DNA from 2 places in the Neisseria sp. 27098_8_158 genome. Region 1 is predicted to be linked to the other one. Evidence: predicted binding sites of a transcription regulator. Region 1 holds the regulator's gene; the other holds the start of a gene.

Region 1 (11,923 bases):
TCTGGATCCTGCTAAATTGGCTGGCGGCGAATACAAATTCGCTTGTACCTTCCCAGGTCACGGTGCTTTGATGAATGGTAAAGTTACTTTGGTTGACTAATCCGCATTAAGCTTAAAAACAGACAGCCTGCCTTGCGCAGGCTGTTTTGTTATAATCTGGAAACATTAATTTAAGAATAAAACCTCAAAACCATGAATCCGTTTGAAACCAAAAGCGTTACTTTTGCCGAACCCATTGAAATGCTGTACGCCTGTCATGGCAAAGTGCGCCGTTTCTGCAGCCAGGTTGCCATGTTGTCGGACTATATTGCCGAAAACGGCTGCAATCAAATCGTTTTGCAAACCATCCGCCAGATTGCCCAATATTTTAATGTTGCCGCGCCGTTGCACCATGAAGACGAAGAGGAAAATTTCTTCCCGCTTCTATTGCAATATGCGCCGCAAGCTCAAGAAAGCGTTGACGAGCTTTTGCGCCAACATATCAGTCTGCACAACAACTGGGACGGCGTAGCGGCTGAATTTGCCAAGCTTGAAGCGGACAACGCCTATGTCCCCGATGCGGAAACGTTCAAACGCTTTGTCGCGGGATATGATGTTCATCTGGCGATTGAAGAGCCGCTGTTTGATATGGGCAAAACCTTTATCCCCAAAGAAAAACTGACCGAAATCGGTGAAATTATGGCCGCACGTCGCCGCAAATAAGGTCGTCTGAAACAATCGTCTTAAGGAATACACTATGCTGACCCCAAAAAGTTGCGATTTGTTCAATATCCCTTTTTTCCAGTTTTCCCAGCTTAAAAAATACCAGCCTGAAAGCATTCCGCAAATCAAGGCAGACTATAAAGAAAACTGGCAGGTATGGCAGCAGCTAATCCAGCAGGTTGCCGCCGAATTGGGTGCACCGTTTGCGCCGCCGCATATCGAACGCTGGTGTAACGGCTGGCAGGTACGCGCTCATTTTTTTGCCTATTTTAAATACGAACAATATAAAAATTCCGCAGCGATTTTATCGATTTTGCTCAACCGCCGCCGTTTGAGCGTCAGCTTGGACTGGCATTGCTATAAAGCCGATGTCTCCCCCATTGCGCTGCCTGATTACAACCGCTGGCTGGATAATTTTGACACTGAAAAATACGCTTCATTCGATATGTGGCACGGTGCGGAAAGCGAATATGACGACTACCGCACCGTCGCCCAACAAAGCGACGGCGATAGAAAGCTTCGAGACGACAAAGATTTCTTCTGTATCGGGAAGCACATCGAACGCAATGATTTGGGCAAGCAGGATGTTGCGAAATGGATAGCGGAAACAGTGGAAGAATTACTGCCGCTTTATGAAGCTTGCCATGGAAAATAACTCAGAATACCGAAAGGCAGACTGCCTATTCAGTATCTTCAAATAAACTCAAGGCCGTCTGAAAATTATATTCAGAACGTTTCAGACGGTCTGTTTCTCAAAGTGAACAAATATGACCGAAACTCAATCCCTAGAGCTTGCCAAAGAGCTGATTTCCCGCCCATCCGTTACCCCCGACGACCGGGATTGCCAAAAACTGCTTGCCGAACGCCTGCACAAAATCGGTTTTGCGGCTGAAGAACTCCATTTCGGCGACACCAAAAACATCTGGTTTCGACGCGGCACGAAAGCCCCCGTCGTCTGTTTTGCAGGGCATACCGACGTTGTACCGACAGGCCCTGTTGAAAAATGGGATTCGCCCCCGTTCGAGCCGACCGAGCGCGACGGAAGATTATACGGGCGCGGCGCGGCGGATATGAAAACCAGCATCGCCTGTTTCGTTACCGTCTGCGAACGCTTCGTTGCCGAATATCCCGATCATCAAGGCAGCATTGCGCTTCTGATTACTTCCGACGAAGAGGGCGACGCGCTGGACGGCACGACCAAAGTCGTCGATGTGTTGAAAGCGCGCGACGAGCTTATCGACTACTGCATCGTCGGCGAACCGACCGCCGTGGACAAATTGGGCGATATGATTAAAAACGGCCGGCGCGGCTCGCTGTCGGGCAATCTGACTGTCAAAGGCAAGCAAGGCCATATTGCCTATCCGCATTTGGCAATCAATCCCGTCCATACTTTTGCACCGGCCTTGTTAGAGTTAACGCAGGAAGTCTGGGACGAAAGCAACGAATACTTCCCGCCGACCAGTTTCCAGATTTCCAATATCAACGGCGGCACAGGCGCGACCAACGTCATTCCGGGCGAGCTGAACGTCAAATTCAATTTCCGTTTCTCTACCGAGTCCACCGAAGAAGAGCTGAAACAACGCGTCCACGCCATTTTGGACAAGCACGGCGTGCAATACGATTTGCAGTGGTCTTGCTCAGGTCAGCCGTTTTTAACTCAGGCAGGAAAACTGACCGACGTGGCACGCGAAGCCATTGCCGAGATTTGTGGTGTTGAGGCCGAATTGTCCACCACCGGCGGCACTTCGGACGGACGCTTCATCAAAGCCATTGCCAAAGAACTCATCGAGTTAGGCCCGTCTAACGCGACCATCCACCAAATCAATGAAAACGTGCGGCTGGACGATATTCCGAAGTTGTCGGCGGTGTATGAAGGTATATTGAAACGCCTGTTGAAGTGAAAAGGCCGTACCATAGGCTTTGAAAAACGATAGGGCGATACGATTCTTTTGCTCTTTCGGTTTTCTCTTAAGTTATCGATAATTGAACAAGGCAAAATATGATTACTCTGCCTTCTTTAAACGAGCTTCCATTAAAGTGGAATGAAATCCGCGAGCGACTGGAAACCTATTTTCCCACCGACCTCGAAACCCTGATGTATGAATGTTTGACGGAACACGAAGCCAAGCAGTTCGAGCAGGATTTTATTGACCGTATCGGCTGCACGCCCGAAGAATATGTCCGTATCCGCCGAGCCATCCGTCTGTTGGAAACGCGTTATCCTGATAGTCCGAACGAACTGACTGCGGCCGCGGTTGCCACGTCGTTGGGCGAGATGTTGGCGGTGTTCGGCAGTAAGGGTTTGTGTCTGCTGGAATTTGTCGGGCAGAAACATATGGAACAGGAAATCATGGCTGTCCAAAAAGCTTTGCGTGGGCAGTTTATTTTTCAAGAAAATGAGCAAACGCAACTTTTACGCCAAGAATTGGATTTATACTTCCAAGGCCGTCTGAAAGTTTTTGCGACACCTTTGGAAACGATAGGTACAGCCTTTCAGCAGCAGGTATGGAATGCACTGCTGACCATTCCTTACGGCGAAACGCGCAGCTACAAGGAGCAGGCGCAACAGTTGGGTAATCCTAAAGCCATTCGTGCCGTTGCCGCTGCAAACGGGCAGAACAAGGTGTCTATCTTGATTCCCTGCCACCGCGTTATCGGTAGCGACGGTAAGCTGACCGGCTACGCAGGCGGTTTGAACCGCAAACAATCGTTGCTTGCCTTGGAGCGAGGCGAGGTTCAGACGGCCTTGTTTTGAGAGGATAAGAGGCTGCATTAGGGGCAGGCTTCGCACGCTGAAAAATTGAGTAGCAGAAGGTCGGGGAAGCCCGGAAAAATCTGCATGGAGAAAAATGTTGGGCAATGCCCACGCTAGAAAAAGAGAAATAAGACATGAGCCTGAAAAACCGCCATTTTTTAAAACTTTTGGATTTTACGCCGGAAGAAATTACCACCTATCTCGACCTTGCAGCCGAATTGAAGGCTGCTAAAAAAGCAGGGCGCGAAGTGCAGCGGATGAAGGGGAAAAACATTGCTCTGATTTTCGAGAAAACATCAACCCGCACCCGTTGCGCGTTTGAAGTGGCCGCACGTGATCAAGGTGCAGGGGTAACTTATCTGGAGCCGTCTGCCAGCCAAATCGGGCATAAGGAAAGCATTAAGGATACGGCGCGTGTTTTGGGGCGGATGTTTGACGGTATCGAATATCGCGGCTTTGGACAGGATGTGGTGGAAGAACTGGCCAAATATGCAGGCGTGCCTGTGTTCAACGGTTTGACCAATGAGTTCCACCCGACTCAAATGCTCGCTGATGCGCTGACGATGCGCGAGCATAGCAATAAGCCTTTGAACCAAATTGCGTTTGCCTATGTCGGCGATGCGCGTTACAACATGGCCAATTCGTTGCTGGTGTTGGCTGCGAAACTGGGCATGGACGTGCGTATCGGTGCGCCGAAAAGTTTGTGGCCGTCTGAAAACATTATCGAGACGGTGCAGGCTGTTGCCAAAGAGACCGGTGGACGGATTCTGTTGACGGAGAATGTGAAAGAAGCCGTGAAAGGCGTGGATTTTATCCATACCGATGTGTGGGTCAGCATGGGTGAGCCTAAAGAGGCATGGCAGGAACGTATCGATTTGCTGAAAGATTACCGAGTTACGCCCGAATTAATGGCCGCGGCTGAAAATCCGCAAGTCAAGTTTATGCATTGCCTGCCTGCTTTCCATAATCGCGAAACCAAAGTCGGCGAATGGATTTATGAGACATTCGGCCTGAATGGTGTGGAGGTAACGGAAGAAGTCTTTGAAAGCGAAGCCAGCATTGTGTTTGATCAGGCAGAAAACCGGATGCACACGATTAAAGCGGTGATGGTAGCGGCATTGGGCGATTGATTTTGTCTCAACATTGCTTACAGCTTCATTTAATAGAGATTAAATAAAGGCCGTCTGAAAGAAAGACTTTCAGACGGCCTTGTTGTTTGATTGGGTTTATTGCCAAATCAGAACTTTGGGTTCGGGCGTTACTTGATAGCCTTCTTTACGTAGCAGTTCGATTAAGCCTTTTTCGCTGGGTAAATGGGCAATGCCGACAGCAAAGAGGGTGCTTTGTTTGGCCGATTGCTTGCGGATTTCAGGTAGCCATGCCAAGTTGCGGCGGATCAGGAGGTCGTTTTTCAGCCAATCGGACATGTTTTTGGCATATTTAGCATCAACACGTTTGAGGGTGCGCTGTTCGGTTTCTTCCAAAAGTGGAATGAGTTCTTCAAAGCGGCCGTCTGAATAGGCTTGATGGAGTTTTTTGATATCTTCGGTTTCTTCTTTATTGGTTTTAATGCTGGCTTTCAGAAAGTTGAGCATGGTCTCTTCAGGCTGTGCTTTGAAGATCGCGGTAACATCGTCCAAGCTTTCTAATGAACCACGCGGTTTGTTGATATTGACTGCTGCGTTGGTCAGCAACATATCTGCACCGGTTTCTGCGCTATATCCTTGGGGAAATGCGCTGCCGGCAAAAACCAATGCTGCCCACGGGTGGAGTTTGTCGGCAATTTTGGCAATGTGTCGGCTTTCTTCATTTTGTGAATAGATTTCTTGTAAAAGACGGAAATCTGTTTTGCCAAGCTTGCGGCTGAGCGGTTCGGTACTCATGACTTCTTTGAAGTATTTTTGATACATTTTTTTTGTTTCCGGACTGCTGTCCGGCAATGCATCAACTTCTGTCGTCAGTTGGTCGGCAGATTGCAATAGTTTGACTGCATCGGAAGATAAGGTTTGATTGGTTTGCCCCATGTGGATGGTGCCGAGCAGGTAGGAATCGGGTTGGCCTTCTTTGCTGATTTTCCAGACATTGCTGGTCAGTTTAGGCTGCTGCCAGTTAAGTTCGGCAGGTTTGCTTTCGGGTGAGGTCGCGGCGGGTTTGCAGGTGCCCAAGGCGAGGGCGGTAAATGGTATCAGCAGGCAGGCAAGCAGTTTTTTCATGTTTTTCCTTATTGTGGTGTGCGGTAGGCAAGGGCAATTTAGAAATCGAGCAGGTTTTGAACCGGATGTTCGCCCGTGTCGGGCTTTTCTGTTTTGCGGTTGCGGATTTTGGCTTTCCTGAGGGATAGAAGGTGCATGACTTGATGCTTTTGGCTGTCGGTCATCTGGAGCCAGTACAGGCGCTCTTCCCGGCTGCGCAGGCAGCCTTTGCAATAACCTTTGGCATTGGCTTCGCAGACACCTATACAGGGACTGGGGATGGGGAAAAAATCGGGTTGTTCCATATTTTAAAAGCGTTCGAGACCTGAGACCGGATAAACCAAAATTGCAGACTGCATTCGTATTTGTCTAAACACGATCGGTGTATCCAGCAGGGTTCCTAATATCCAATTGAGTTGATCATTTCAATAAGTTCTAGGCATAAAAAACCTAAGAGAAACCATAAATATATTGCAGATTATATCTTGTACTGCAATGGTATCGTATCGATTCCAAATGGGGGAGCAAAGTGTACAGTAAGGTCTCCAAGATCAATTACGGTATGTTTGGCAGAATCATGTTTTAATACAAATCTAGAGTTCCTCTATATTTTGATTTTCAGACGACCTTATGCCCAGCTCCAACTATTTGCACTTTATGACTTAATCAGTTTACGCAAAGACTGGTTGTTGTATTTGATATCGGCAATCATTCGGTCGTATTGGTGCATTCTACGGAGCGAGCGGGTAATCAGATAGACCGAGAAAAAAATCAAACTGATGTTCATCAGACTGACCAGTACGAGCAAAGGCCAAACATCAACGGCCTCATACCATTTCGATGTCGCAATCAGCGCACTGAAAATAGACAAAGGGAGTGCGAAAACGGCAATACCTGTACGCATGATAGCAAGTGCCGTGCGTTTTTCAGCAAGGAGAAGCTGTACTTGATTGATGCTGAGGATATCGTTTTGCTGTTCGGTAACCATAGGATACGCGCCTATACAAATTAACTTTGAATTCTGATAAAGCGGAAAATATGGTTTTATGTTACCCGAAAGTATTGAAAATAAAAACAAAGGTCGTCTGAAAATTTTTAGACGACCTTTTCCATTCCTGTTTATACGGTTTGCGAGTATTTGGCTTTGGTTTCTTTATGGCGCAAATGGTAGTCGAACACCATGGCGATGTTGCGGATCAAGAAACGGCCCTTCGGTGTAACGGTCAGACCGTGCGGTTTGAGGCGGACCAGACCGAGGGTTTCCAGTTGTTTCATATCTTCCAGTTCCGCTACAAAATAGCGGCTAAACGGAATGCCGAACACGCTTTCGTAAATTTGATAATCAAGCGAGAAGCGGCACATCAAATCCTGAATGATGTTGCGGCGCAGAATGTCGTCTTGATTAAGCTGGTAGCCGCGCATAATCGGTAGATGTCCGGCATCGAGTGCGGCGTAATAGGCATCGATGTCGCGCTCGTTTTGGGAGTAGGTGCTGCCGATTTTGCCGATAGAGGAGACGCCGATCGCCACCAAGTCGCAGTCGGCATAGGTCGAGTAGCCTTGGAAGTTGCGTTGCAGGAAGCCTTCTTTGAGGGCGATGGAGAGTTCATCATCAGGTTTGGCAAAGTGGTCCATACCGATGAAAACGTAGCCGCGCTCGGTCAGGGTTTGAACGCAATATTGCAGCATATCGAGTTTTTCTTCGCTGCCGGGGACGACATTGGTGTCGATACGGCGTTGCGGTTTGAAGATATGTGGCAGGTGGGCGTAGTGGTAGAGGGCGAGGCGGTCGGGGTCGAGGGACAAGACCGTGTCGATGGTGGTTTTGATGCTTTCGGTGTTTTGGTGCGGCAGGCCGTAAATCAAATCGACGCTGACCGATTTAAACCCGGCTTCACGCGCGGCATCAATCACTTCTTTGGTTTCTTCATAACTTTGAATGCGGTTGACGGCTTCCTGCACTTTAGGGTCAAAGTCTTGAATACCGACACTCATGCGGTTGAAACCGAGTTTGCCCAGTTTGAGGACGGTTTCGCGGCTGACTTTGCGCGGGTCGATTTCGATGGAGTATTCGCCGTTGGGAATCAGCTGGAAGTATTTGCGGATCATTTCGAAGACGCGTTCGAGTTGGTCGTCGCTTAGGAATGTGGGCGTGCCGCCGCCGAAGTGGAGTTGCGCAAGCTGGTGTCGTCCGCCTAAATGCGGTGCCAGCAATTCCATTTCTTTTTCCAGATACTGGATATAGGCATCGGCACGGCTTTTGTCTTTGGTAATAATTTTGTTGCAGCCGCAGTAGTAGCAGATGGTATTGCAGAAGGGGATGTGGATGTAGAGCGAAAGGGGTTTGTTGAGCGCGCCCATGTTGCGCAGGTTTAAAGCTTGGATATATTCGGCTTCTTTAAAGCCTTCATGGAAGCGGTCGGCGGTCGGATAGGAGGTATAGCGAGGACCGCTTGATGGCAAACTGGCAATCAATTCACGGTCAAATTCCGGTAATTCATTGTTTGTGTTGGTGTTATTTGAGATGGGGATGATTTTCATGGTTGGGCTTGTAGTATAAAGTAAGGAAATTAGGGAAAATTTTAGTCAAAATTTCGATAGTTTGGTAGAATGCCTGATAATGATATGCCAACTTTGACTTGGGTCAATAGTTATTCGGCTTCATCAGGGGTTGAGAAAATTAAGCAAATTAAAGGTGCGTTATGGCTACACACAATGCAACACATCAAATGAAAACCTTGTGTTCCACATGTTCTTTACGAGAACTGTGTTTGCCTGTCGGACTAATGCCTAACGAATTTTCACAATTAGATGCGGTTATTCGTCAAAGCCGCCGTCTGAAAAAAGGTGAATACCTGTTCCGTGCCGGCGAGCCGTTTACCTCTTTGTTTGCCATCCGTGCAGGCTTCTTTAAGACAACAGTCGCCAGCCAAGATGGACGAGATCAGGTAACCGGCTTTTTTATGTCGGGCGAGCTGATCGGTATGGATGGGATTTGTTCCCATATTCACAGCTGTGATGCTGTGGCTTTGGAAGACAGCGAAGTATGCGAGCTTCCGTTTACACATATTGAAGAACTTGGACAGGATATTCCCAGTCTTCGTTCTCACTTTTTCCGCTTGATGAGCCGCGAAATTGTCCGAGATCAGGGCGTTATGCTGCTTTTGGGCAATATGCGCGCTGAAGAGCGATTGGCGGCATTCTTGCTCAACCTATCCCAGCGTCTCTATTCACGAGGCTTTGCCGCTAATGATTTTATCTTGCGGATGTCGCGTGAGGAAATCGGCAGCTATTTGGGGCTGAAACTGGAAACAGTCAGCCGCACCTTGTCTAAATTCCATCATGAAGGCTTGATTTCTGTTGAACACAAGCACATCAAAATCTTAGATGCGACAACCTTGAAGAAAATGGTTTCTGGTTGTTCGCACGCTATCTGAATCTTAGGCCGTCTGAAATATTTCAGACGGCCTTTTTAACAAGAATTAAAGAATAATTGTTAAGTTACGCAAGTTATAGTTAGATGTTAAATTGAAAAATCTTCAACAACCGGCGTGTACAGAATGCGGTCAACTGCTTCACGGGTCAGTTTCGGTGCAAACATCTGTATAAAATCATAGGTATAACCGCGCAGGTAAGTATCCGAGCGTAAGGCTATCCAAGTGGGCGACGGTTCAAATAAGTGCGCCGCATCAATCAGCTGTAAATCTTGATCGACCGCGGGATCGTACGCCATTTTGGCCATCAAACCAACACCCAAGCCTAAGCGAACATACGTCTTCAATACATCCGTATCGGCAGCCGATAAGGCAACATCAGGTTGCTCAATATGCGCTTTATTAAATGTACGCGCAATGCTGCTGCCGGAATTAAAAGCAAATTCGTAAGTAACCAGCGGAAAAGAAGCCAAATCTTCAAGGCTTAAAGGATTGCGGCAGTCCAAAAGAGGGTGGTCGTGCGGAACAATGACGGCATGGTTCCATTCATAGCAGGGCAGTTTGCCCAACTCGGGATGATCGTCAATACGTTCAGTAATAATTGCCAAATCCGCTTCGCCGCTGCTGACCATTTGCGCAATGGCAGAAGGGCTGCCTTGTTTGATGGTCAAATTGACTTTAGGGTAGTTTTTGACAAATTCCGCAACGATTGTGGGCAAGGCATAACGCGCCTGGGTATGCGTTGTCGCGATGGTCAGCGAGCCGCTGTCGTGATCGGTAAACTCGCTGCCGATATTTTTAATGTTTTGTACATCACGTAAAATTCGTTCCGAAATCTCTAATACGGCTTTGCCCGGTTGCGAAACGGAAACCACACGCTTGCCGCTGCGGATAAAAATTTGGATACCCAATTCTTCTTCAAGCAGGCGGATTTGTTTGGAAATGCCGGGTTGGGATGTAAAAAGCGCATCGGCAGCCTCGGAGACATTCAGATTGTGCCGGTAAACTTCAAGGGCGTAACGTAATTGTTGCAGTTTCATGGTAGCAGTATCGGATACGTTGTTATTGTGGATTTTGTGCGACAAACGGTCTGTAATTTAACATATTTTGCCCGGTTTTGCCCTGAGTTTTGAAAACGCTTGTTTTTAATGAAAATATCTTTTAATGATATGAAAACAGGAAATCTGTGAATGAAAGGGGGATGAAGTTTTGTTGTTTTTGTACAACTTGGGGCGGGTGAATTGGCTGATTTTGCCCTAAATTAATGACACAAGATTGATTTTTCGGCATGATTAACTACTAGGAAGCAGGCACTTCATAATTGTTTGAAGGCATCGAGTATTGACAGTTTGCCTTGCGCTTCTTTATAGTGCAACCTGATATATCCGATTTGCCGCTGTTTTGATACTGCGGCCTGTATATTGGTACTTTGCAGCGGTTGCTTTCCTAGTCCGCCGCATAACAATTTGATGAGGGAATAAAATGACCAAACAGCTGAAATTAAGCGCATTGTTCGTTGCATTGGTTGCTTCAGGCACTGCAATGGCAAGTGAAGCGCACACCAAACACGGCTACGTCGTAAGCAGCCAATCTCAAGAAATCGTCCGTAACAACTACGGCGAATGCTGGAAAGACACCTACTTCGACAAAGCTACCCAAGGCCGTGTTGAATGTGGTGACCGCGAAGCAGTTGCTCCTGTACAACAAGCTCCTGAGTATGTTGATGAAACTGTTTCCCTGTCTTCTAAAACTCTGTTCGGCTTCGACAAAGACAACCTGCGTCCTGAAGCTCAAGAAAACCTGAACGCTTTGGCTCAACGCCTGAGCAACGAAAGCGTACAAACTGTACGTGTTGAAGGTCACACTGACTTCATGGGTTCTGAGCAATACAACCAAGCTCTGTCTGAGCGTCGTGCTAACGTAGTGGCTAACTACTTGGTAGGCCGTGGCGTTGCTTCTAGCAAAATCTCTGTAGTAGGTCTGGGCGAATCTCAAGCTCAAATGACTGCTACTTGTGAAGCTGAAGTTGCTAAACTGGGCAAAAAAGTTTCTAAAGCTAAGAAACGTGCTGCTCTTATCGCTTGTATCGAGCCTGACCGCCGCGTTGACGTTAAAATCCGCAGCGTTGTTACTCGTCAAGTTGCTCCAGGCCAAACTATCGAAGGTCAAGGCGAATTGCCTGCTACTGATGAAGGTTGGATCCCAGCTCCTTACAATGGCGTTCACGGTTACGCTAAACCTTAATCGGTTTGTGAAAAATGCCCTGCAATATGCAGGGCATTTTTTATGGCTTATATTTGAATAATCAGGAAATTCATGATTCAAAATAAAAGGCCGTCTGAAAGATTTATTTTCAGACGGCCTTTTATTAAGACAGATTAGTTTGACTTGGGCCATTTCCATACGCAGATGGCTGCCAGTATTGTACAAATCAAAAAGATGATATTGGATAAGCCGTGCCAAACGCCGAATGTTCCACCTACTAGGGACAGTAGCCAGTTATCCAGACCGTACTTGTGTGCCTCGATAACCGGTGTAACCAAAAGATGGTTGCAGGCTAAGAGTAGCCAAAGCACCAATATCCACCAAGAAAGTGAGGCCAGCTGTTTTCTGAAAAAGGCATAGGCTGCACCAAAAATAACTAAGCCACATAGTGCTGTAATGGCAAACAAAATGCCGGCAATTTCTCCCGCCTGTATTTTGGGCAGGAGGCGAAACAGGATAGGGGCGGTAACATAGCCTGCTGTCAGCTGCATACCAAGCCACATGGCGGCAGCGGTGTGGATAATTTTGTATAGTAGATTCATTATGCTTCTCCTGGGAAGATTTTATTTTCTTTA
Region 2 (7,015 bases), on a different contig from region 1:
GGTGCGGAAATGTACGGCTTGGAAGGCATTGAAGCGGATATCGAATTGATTGATTTGATGCTGAAAAGCATGAAGATCGCCGACATGGGCGAGGTCTTGCTTTCATTGGGCCATATTGGCGTATTCCGTGCTTTAGCAAATGCCGCGCATTTGGATGAGCAGCAATCGGCAATCCTGCTGTCATCGATGCAGGACAAAGATGCCGAAGCTGTCAGCCAGTTGGTCAAAGAGTGGAAACTTGACGGTATGTGGGCAAAAGCGTTTTCATTGTTGCCCCGATTGTATGGCGGTCGTGAAGTGCTGACTGTGGCTAGAGAGAAATTACCGGAATTGTCCGCAGTCAGTGCGGCCTTGGATGAATTGCAGGCAGTATGCGATGCGTTCCCAAATCAAAAAGTGCATATCGATTTGTCGGAATTGCGCGTTGATAATTACCACACCGGTTTGCTTTACGCGGCTTATGGTTCAAATCGTCATGATGCCGTGGCACGCGGCGGACGGTATGACGGATTGGGCGGATACTTCGGACGTGCGCGTCCTGCGGCCGGATTCAGTTTTGATTTGCGCAGCTTCATCGGCCGCCTTCCTGCTATCGGACGGGAATCCGTGGTGGCTGTCGATGTAAAGGACATGCCTGCGGCTCAAGAAGCGGTAGATGCTTTGCGCGAACAAGGACAATGTGTCGTTATCGATTACGGTATCGGCTATAACGGTTCGGAAGAGGTTACAGGCCGTCTGAAACAGGTAGACGGTGTTTGGAAAGTAATCGCTTTGAACGATTGAGTTTTATTTTGAAATTTTGTATCTGAAATAAGGTTAGATGGCTATGGCTAAAAATGTTGTCGTAATCGGTGCCCAATGGGGTGATGAAGGCAAAGGTAAGATTGTTGACTGGCTGGCGGAAGAAACCAGCGGTGTAGTACGTTTCCAAGGCGGCCACAATGCCGGCCATACTTTGGTCGTCGGTGGCAAAAAAACCATTTTGCGCCTGATTCCAAGCGGCATTTTGCACGAGACTTTGGACTGCTTCATCGGCTCAGGTGTTGTCGTTTCTCCTGAAGCATTGTTGGGTGAAATCGACGAATTGAACGCTGCCGGTGTGAAAAACGTCGAAGGCCGTCTGAAAATTGCGCCGACCTGCCCATTGATTCTGCCTTACCACATTGCGCTTGACCAAGCACGCGAAGCTTCCCGCGGTAAAAGCAAAATTGGTACAACCGGTCGCGGCATCGGTCCGGCCTATGAAGATAAAGTTGCCCGTCGCGCGATTCGCGTGGTGGACTTGTTGCACCCTGAAAAACTGGTTGAGAAACTGGAAGCTGTTTTGGCTTATTACAATGTCCAGTTGCAACACCTGCACAATGCCGAGCCGGTAAAAGTTGAAGACGTGATGGCGGTCATTGAAAAAGTTGCACCGCGCATTACGCCGATGATTACCGATGTTTCCCGTGTTTTGAACGAGAAAAACCGCAAAGGCGAAAGCCTGTTGTTTGAAGGCGCGCAAGGTACGTTGCTGGATATCGACTACGGTACTTATCCGTTTGTAACTTCCTCCAACTGCTTGGCTGGTGCCGCTTCTGCCGGTGCAGGCGTAGGTCCGCAAATGCTGGATTACGTTTTGGGTATCGTTAAAGCCTATACCACCCGTGTGGGTTCCGGTCCATTTCCGACTGAATTGTTTGACGAAGTGGGCGCAGGTTTGGCAGAGCGCGGCCATGAGTTCGGTTCTGTAACCGGTCGTGCGCGTCGTTGTGGCTGGTTTGACGCAGCTGCTCTGAAACGCTCTATTCAAGTTAACGGCATTTCTGGCATGTGCATTACCAAGCTGGACGTGATGGATGGTATTAAAAACATCAATATCTGTGTAGGTTATGAATTGCCTGATGGCAGCAAAACTGACATTCTGCCTTGCGGCTCCGATGCGGTAGAAACCTGCAAACCGATTTATGAAACCATGCCGGGTTGGAGCGAGTCGACTTTCGGTGTGAAAGAGTACGACAAGCTGCCTGAAAACGCTAAAGCTTATCTGAAACGTATTGAAGAAGTTTGCGGTGCGCCTGTGGCTATTGTTTCAACCGGTCCTGATCGTGAAGAAACCATCGTTCTGCACCATCCGTTTGCTTAATTGATGAAGTGAATAAAAGGCCGTCTGAATTTTCAGACGGCCTTTTATATAAAATGCAATAAAAATTCAGCCCTGAAGAACACCTGTCTTCAGGGCTGAATTTTGTATTTTACGCTGTTTTTAAGTACGAATGTTTGGAAAGTGAGATGTAGTGCTAAGTAACAATTATTCTCATTGACGTAAATCAAGAAAAACCAAATCTGTAATTTTATTTCATAAAAACCCCTGTAAATAAATGGGTATTGATGTTATCCTTTCAGAAAATTTACAGTCTATATTTTCAATAAAATTAGGAGCTTGATATGTCAAATGATGTTCAGCAACGTCCAGCCGCTTGGGAAGGTTTTGTCGGTGGTAACTGGGAAACCAACGTAGATGTCCGCGATTTTATTCAAAAAAACTACATGCCATATGAAGGCGATGCCTCTTTCTTGGCACCAGCAACCGAAGCCACAACCAAACTGTGGGCGGAAGTGATGGAAGGCATCAAGGTTGAAAACCGTACGCATGAGCCGTATAAAATCGACGCGCAAATCGTATCCGGTATTACCAGCCATGCTCCAGGCTATATCGACAAAGATTTGGAAACCATCGTCGGCCTGCAAACAGACGAGCCTTTGAAACGCTCTATCATGCCGTTTGGCGGTTTGAAAATGGTACAAGATGCGTGCAAAGTGTACAACGTTGAATTGAATCCTGAAGTCAGCGAAATTTTCACCAAATATCGCAAAACCCACAACCAAGGCGTATTTGACGTTTATACGCCCGACATCCGCCGCTGCCGTAAATCAGGTGTGATTACAGGCCTGCCGGATGCTTATGGCCGCGGCCGTATTATCGGCGACTACCGTCGTGTTGCATTGTACGGTATCGACTTCTTGATGAAAGACAAACTCAACCAGTTCAACTCACTGCAAGCCGATTTGGAAAACGGTGTGGACTTGGAAGAAGTGATCCGCCGTCGTGAAGAAATCAACGAACAATACAAAGCCTTGGGTCAAATGAAAGAAATGGCGGCTTCTTACGGCTACGACATTTCCGGCCCTGCAAAAAATGCACAAGAAGCCATCCAATGGACTTACTTTGCCTACCTCGCTGCCGTTAAATCTCAAAACGGCGCAGCGATGTCCTTCGGCCGTGTATCTTCATTCTTGGATATTTACATCGAACGCGACCTGAAAAACGGTGTGATTACCGAAACCCAAGCGCAAGAATTCATTGACCACTTGGTGATGAAACTGCGTATGGTCCGTTTCCTGCGTACGCCGGAATACGACCAACTCTTCTCCGGCGACCCGATTTGGGCAACCGAATCTATCGGCGGTATGGGTTTGGACGGCCGTACCTTGGTAACACGCACCAACTTCCGCGTGCTGCATACCCTGTACAACATGGGCCCGTCTCCTGAGCCAAACATCACTGTATTGTGGTCAGAACAACTGCCGCAAGGCTTTAAAGAATTCTGCGCCAAAGTATCCATCGATACTTCGTCCATCCAATACGAAAACGACGATTTGATGCGCCCTGACTTCAATAGCGACGACTACGCCATTGCCTGCTGCGTCAGCCCGATGGTGGTCGGCAAACAAATGCAGTTCTTCGGCGCACGTGCTAACTTGGCTAAAACTCTGCTGTACGCAATCAACGGCGGCGTGGACGAGAAATCTAAAGAGCAAGTTGGTCCGAAAACCGAGCCGATTATGGACGAAGTTTTGGACTACGACACTGTCTTTGAGCGCATGGACAAATTCATGGATTGGTTGGCAACCCAATACGTTACCGCGCTGAACATTATTCACTACATGCACGACAAATACAGCTACGAAGCCGCGTTGATGGCATTGCATGACCGTGATGTGATCCGTACGATGGCATGTGGTATCGCCGGTTTGTCTGTGGCTGCCGACTCATTGTCCGCCATTAAGTACGCCAAAGTGAAACCGATTCGCGATGAAAATGGCATTGCCGTCGACTTCGAAATCGAAGGCGAATACCCACAATTCGGTAACAACGACGACCGCGTTGATGATATCGCCTGCGATTTGGTTGAACGCTTCATGAAAAAAGTGGCAACCCACAAAACTTACCGCAACGCTACTCCGACTCAGTCTGTGTTGACCATTACTTCCAACGTTGTTTACGGTAAGAAAACCGGTAATACTCCGGACGGCCGCCGTGCAGGCGCTCCGTTTGGTCCGGGTGCAAATCCGATGCACGGCCGTGACGTCAACGGTGCAGTCGCTTCATTGACTTCCGTAGCCAAACTGCCATTTGAGTTTGCAAAAGACGGTATTTCTTATACCTTCTCCATTATTCCTGGCGCGTTGGGTAAAGACGAGCATTCTCGCGAACGCAACCTTGCCGGTTTGATGGACGGTTATTTTCACCATGAAGACGGTATTTTGGAAGGTGGTCAACACTTGAACGTCAACGTTTTGAATCGCGAGACTTTGGAAGATGCGATGCACAATCCGGAGAAATATCCGCAGTTGACCATTCGTGTGTCCGGTTATGCGGTTCGCTTCAACTCGTTGACCCGCGAACAACAGCTTGACGTGATTACCCGTACGTTCACAGAAACCATGTAATCCGGGTGGCGAAACAAACCAGAAGTTAAATTTGCATTTGGTTTGTTTTGAAACAAAGCTCCAAGGCCGTCTGAAATGTTCAGACGGCCTTTATTATCGTACAATTCACATCAGCAAAATTATTTTTGAGCCGAACATTATGTCCACGACTTTTGCCATCACTCCCGAGCCGGAACTGAAAAACCTTGGCCACCGTCACTATAACGGCAAAGGCATTATTCATTCGATTGAATCTTGCGGCGCTGTCGATGGTCCGGGTTTGCGCTACGTGCTCTTTTTGCAAGGTTGCCTGATGCGTTGTCTTTATTGCCATAATCGCGACACATGGGATCTCCATACCGAGCAGGCGCAGGAATTAGACGTGGCAACTGTGATGAAGCAGGTCATGACCTATCGTCATTATCTGCGTGCGACAGGCGGAGGCGTAACGGCAACAGGCGGCGAGCCGTTATTGCAATATGAGTTTGTACGCGATTGGTTTACGGCCTGTCGGGAACACGATATTCATACCTGTCTCGACAGCAATGGCTATGCTTTGCACTATGATTCGATTTTGGATGATTTGCTCGATCATACCAATTTGGTCATGCTCGACTTAAAACAAATCGATCCTGAAATTCATAAAGTGCTTGTCGGTATCCCTAATACCAAAACGCTGAAATTCGCGCGCTATCTTGCCGAACGCAATCAGCCGACGCGGATTCGTTATGTGGTTGTTCCAGGCTATACCGATGATGAGCGTTCAGCGCATTTATTGGGCGAGTTTATCGGTGATATGGATAATGTCGAAATGGTCGAGCTTTTGCCGTATCACGAATTGGGCGCACATAAATGGGCTTTGTGCGGCGATGAATACAAGTTAAAAGGGGTACATCCGCCGCCTAAAGAAACCATTTTGAAAATCAAAGAAATATTAGAGAGCTACGGAAAAAACATTATTTATTAAAACAGAAAAAGGCCGTCTGAAACGAAATAATCAGTTTCAGACGGCCTTTTCATTATTGAAAAGACTTAAGCGTTCAATGCGGCCAAAACCTTGGCGACAACTTCTGATACCGCAACGGCTTGAGCCTGATTGTCACGGCGCTCGGCATATTCGACATTGCCTTCTTTCAATGCGCGATCGCCGATCACGATGCGGTGAGGAATACCCAACAGCTCAGAGTCATTCAGCAATACGCCCGCACGTTCATCGCGGTCATCCAACAATACATCCGCACCGGCAGCCAAAAGCTCGGCATAGATTTTGTCAGCGGCTTCGCGCACGGCGTCTGATTTTTTGTAGTTCATCGGCACGATAACGACTTCAAACGGCGCCATTGCTTTGGTCCAAACAATGCCTTTTTCGTCGTTGTTTTGTTCGATGGCGGCGGCCACAACGCGGGTAATACCGATACCGTAGCAGCCCATTTCCATGATTTGGGATTTGCCGTTATTGTCCAAGAAGCTGACATTCATGGCTTGGGTATATTTGTCGCGCAATTGGAAGACATGGCCGACTTCAATACCGCGCGCCAGTTTCAGACGGCCTTGTTCGTCGGGGCTGATATCGCCTTCGATGACATTACGCAAATCGACAAATTCAGGCTCGTCAGCATCTCGGCCGAAGTTGAAGCCGGTATAGTGGTAGTCGTCTTCGTTCGCGCCGATAACCCAATCTGCGCCTTTTTCGGTAGCGAAATCCGCATAGACTTTACCGTTGAAGCTGACAGGGCCGAGAGAGCCACCGTTTGCGCCGAACTGTTCAATAATCGCGGCAGGGCTTGCCATGGTCAGTGGTGATTTCACGCCGGCCAGTTTTTCTGCCTTAATATCGTTAAATTCATGGTCGCCACGCAACAGCAACAGAACAAGTTCGCCTTCGTTTTCGCCTTCGACCACGATGGATTTAAGGGTTTGTTCAACCGGAATATTGAGGAATTCAACCAAAGACTCAATGGTTTTGACGTTTGGCGTATGTACTTTGGTCAACTCGGCCTGAGCAGCGGCGCGTTCGCCTTTAAGCGGCAAAGTCGGCGCCAGCTCGATATTGGCGGCGTAATCGGAAGTGTCGCTATATGCAATAACGTCTTCGCCGCTTTCAGCCAATACTTGGAATTCGTGAGAGCCGGTACCGCCGATGCTGCCGGTATCCGCGGCAACAGGACGGAATTCTAAACCCAAACGGGTGAAGATACGGCAATAAGCGTCGTACATATCTTGATAGGTCGTCTGAAGCGAGGCATAGTCGGCATGGAAGGAATAAGCATCTTTCATGACGAACTCGCGCGCGCGCATCACACCGAAGCGCGGACGTACTTCA

The links. Region 1 encodes FNR, which switches genes on or off when oxygen is low (the NO sensors DNR and NnrR bind a similar motif). Its sites were predicted from a motif close to TTGATNNNNATCAA; they were not measured.
Region 2: a site for FNR is predicted at 2,300-2,313, ahead of pflB (formate C-acetyltransferase). Genes of this name have one in related genera too.

Annotation. Positions count from the first base shown of each region.
Region 1 is NZ_JAPWAZ010000003.1:272,309-284,231, forward strand. It holds gene azu (azurin) at 1-100, shown strand, start outside; gene O3681_RS09615 (hemerythrin domain-containing protein) at 193-702, shown strand; gene O3681_RS09620 (glucose-6-phosphate 1-dehydrogenase family protein) at 737-1,357, shown strand; gene dapE (succinyl-diaminopimelate desuccinylase) at 1,470-2,603, shown strand; gene O3681_RS09630 (methylated-DNA--[protein]-cysteine S-methyltransferase) at 2,702-3,457, shown strand; gene O3681_RS09635 (ornithine carbamoyltransferase) at 3,592-4,587, shown strand; gene O3681_RS09640 (TraB/GumN family protein) at 4,684-5,670, opposite strand; gene O3681_RS09645 (DUF1289 domain-containing protein) at 5,709-5,954, opposite strand; gene O3681_RS09650 (hypothetical protein) at 6,305-6,637, opposite strand; gene hemN (oxygen-independent coproporphyrinogen III oxidase) at 6,769-8,190, opposite strand; gene fnr (fumarate/nitrate reduction transcriptional regulator Fnr) at 8,352-9,086, shown strand; gene O3681_RS09665 (CysB family HTH-type transcriptional regulator) at 9,173-10,123, opposite strand; gene O3681_RS09670 (OmpA family protein) at 10,566-11,327, shown strand; gene O3681_RS09675 (DUF4149 domain-containing protein) at 11,462-11,890, opposite strand.
Region 2 is NZ_JAPWAZ010000001.1:627,865-634,879, reverse strand. It holds gene O3681_RS03065 (ATP phosphoribosyltransferase regulatory subunit) at 1-783, shown strand, start outside; gene O3681_RS03060 (adenylosuccinate synthase) at 827-2,125, shown strand; gene pflB (formate C-acetyltransferase) at 2,428-4,713, shown strand; gene pflA (pyruvate formate lyase 1-activating protein) at 4,853-5,659, shown strand; gene O3681_RS03045 (proline--tRNA ligase) at 5,725-7,015, opposite strand, start outside.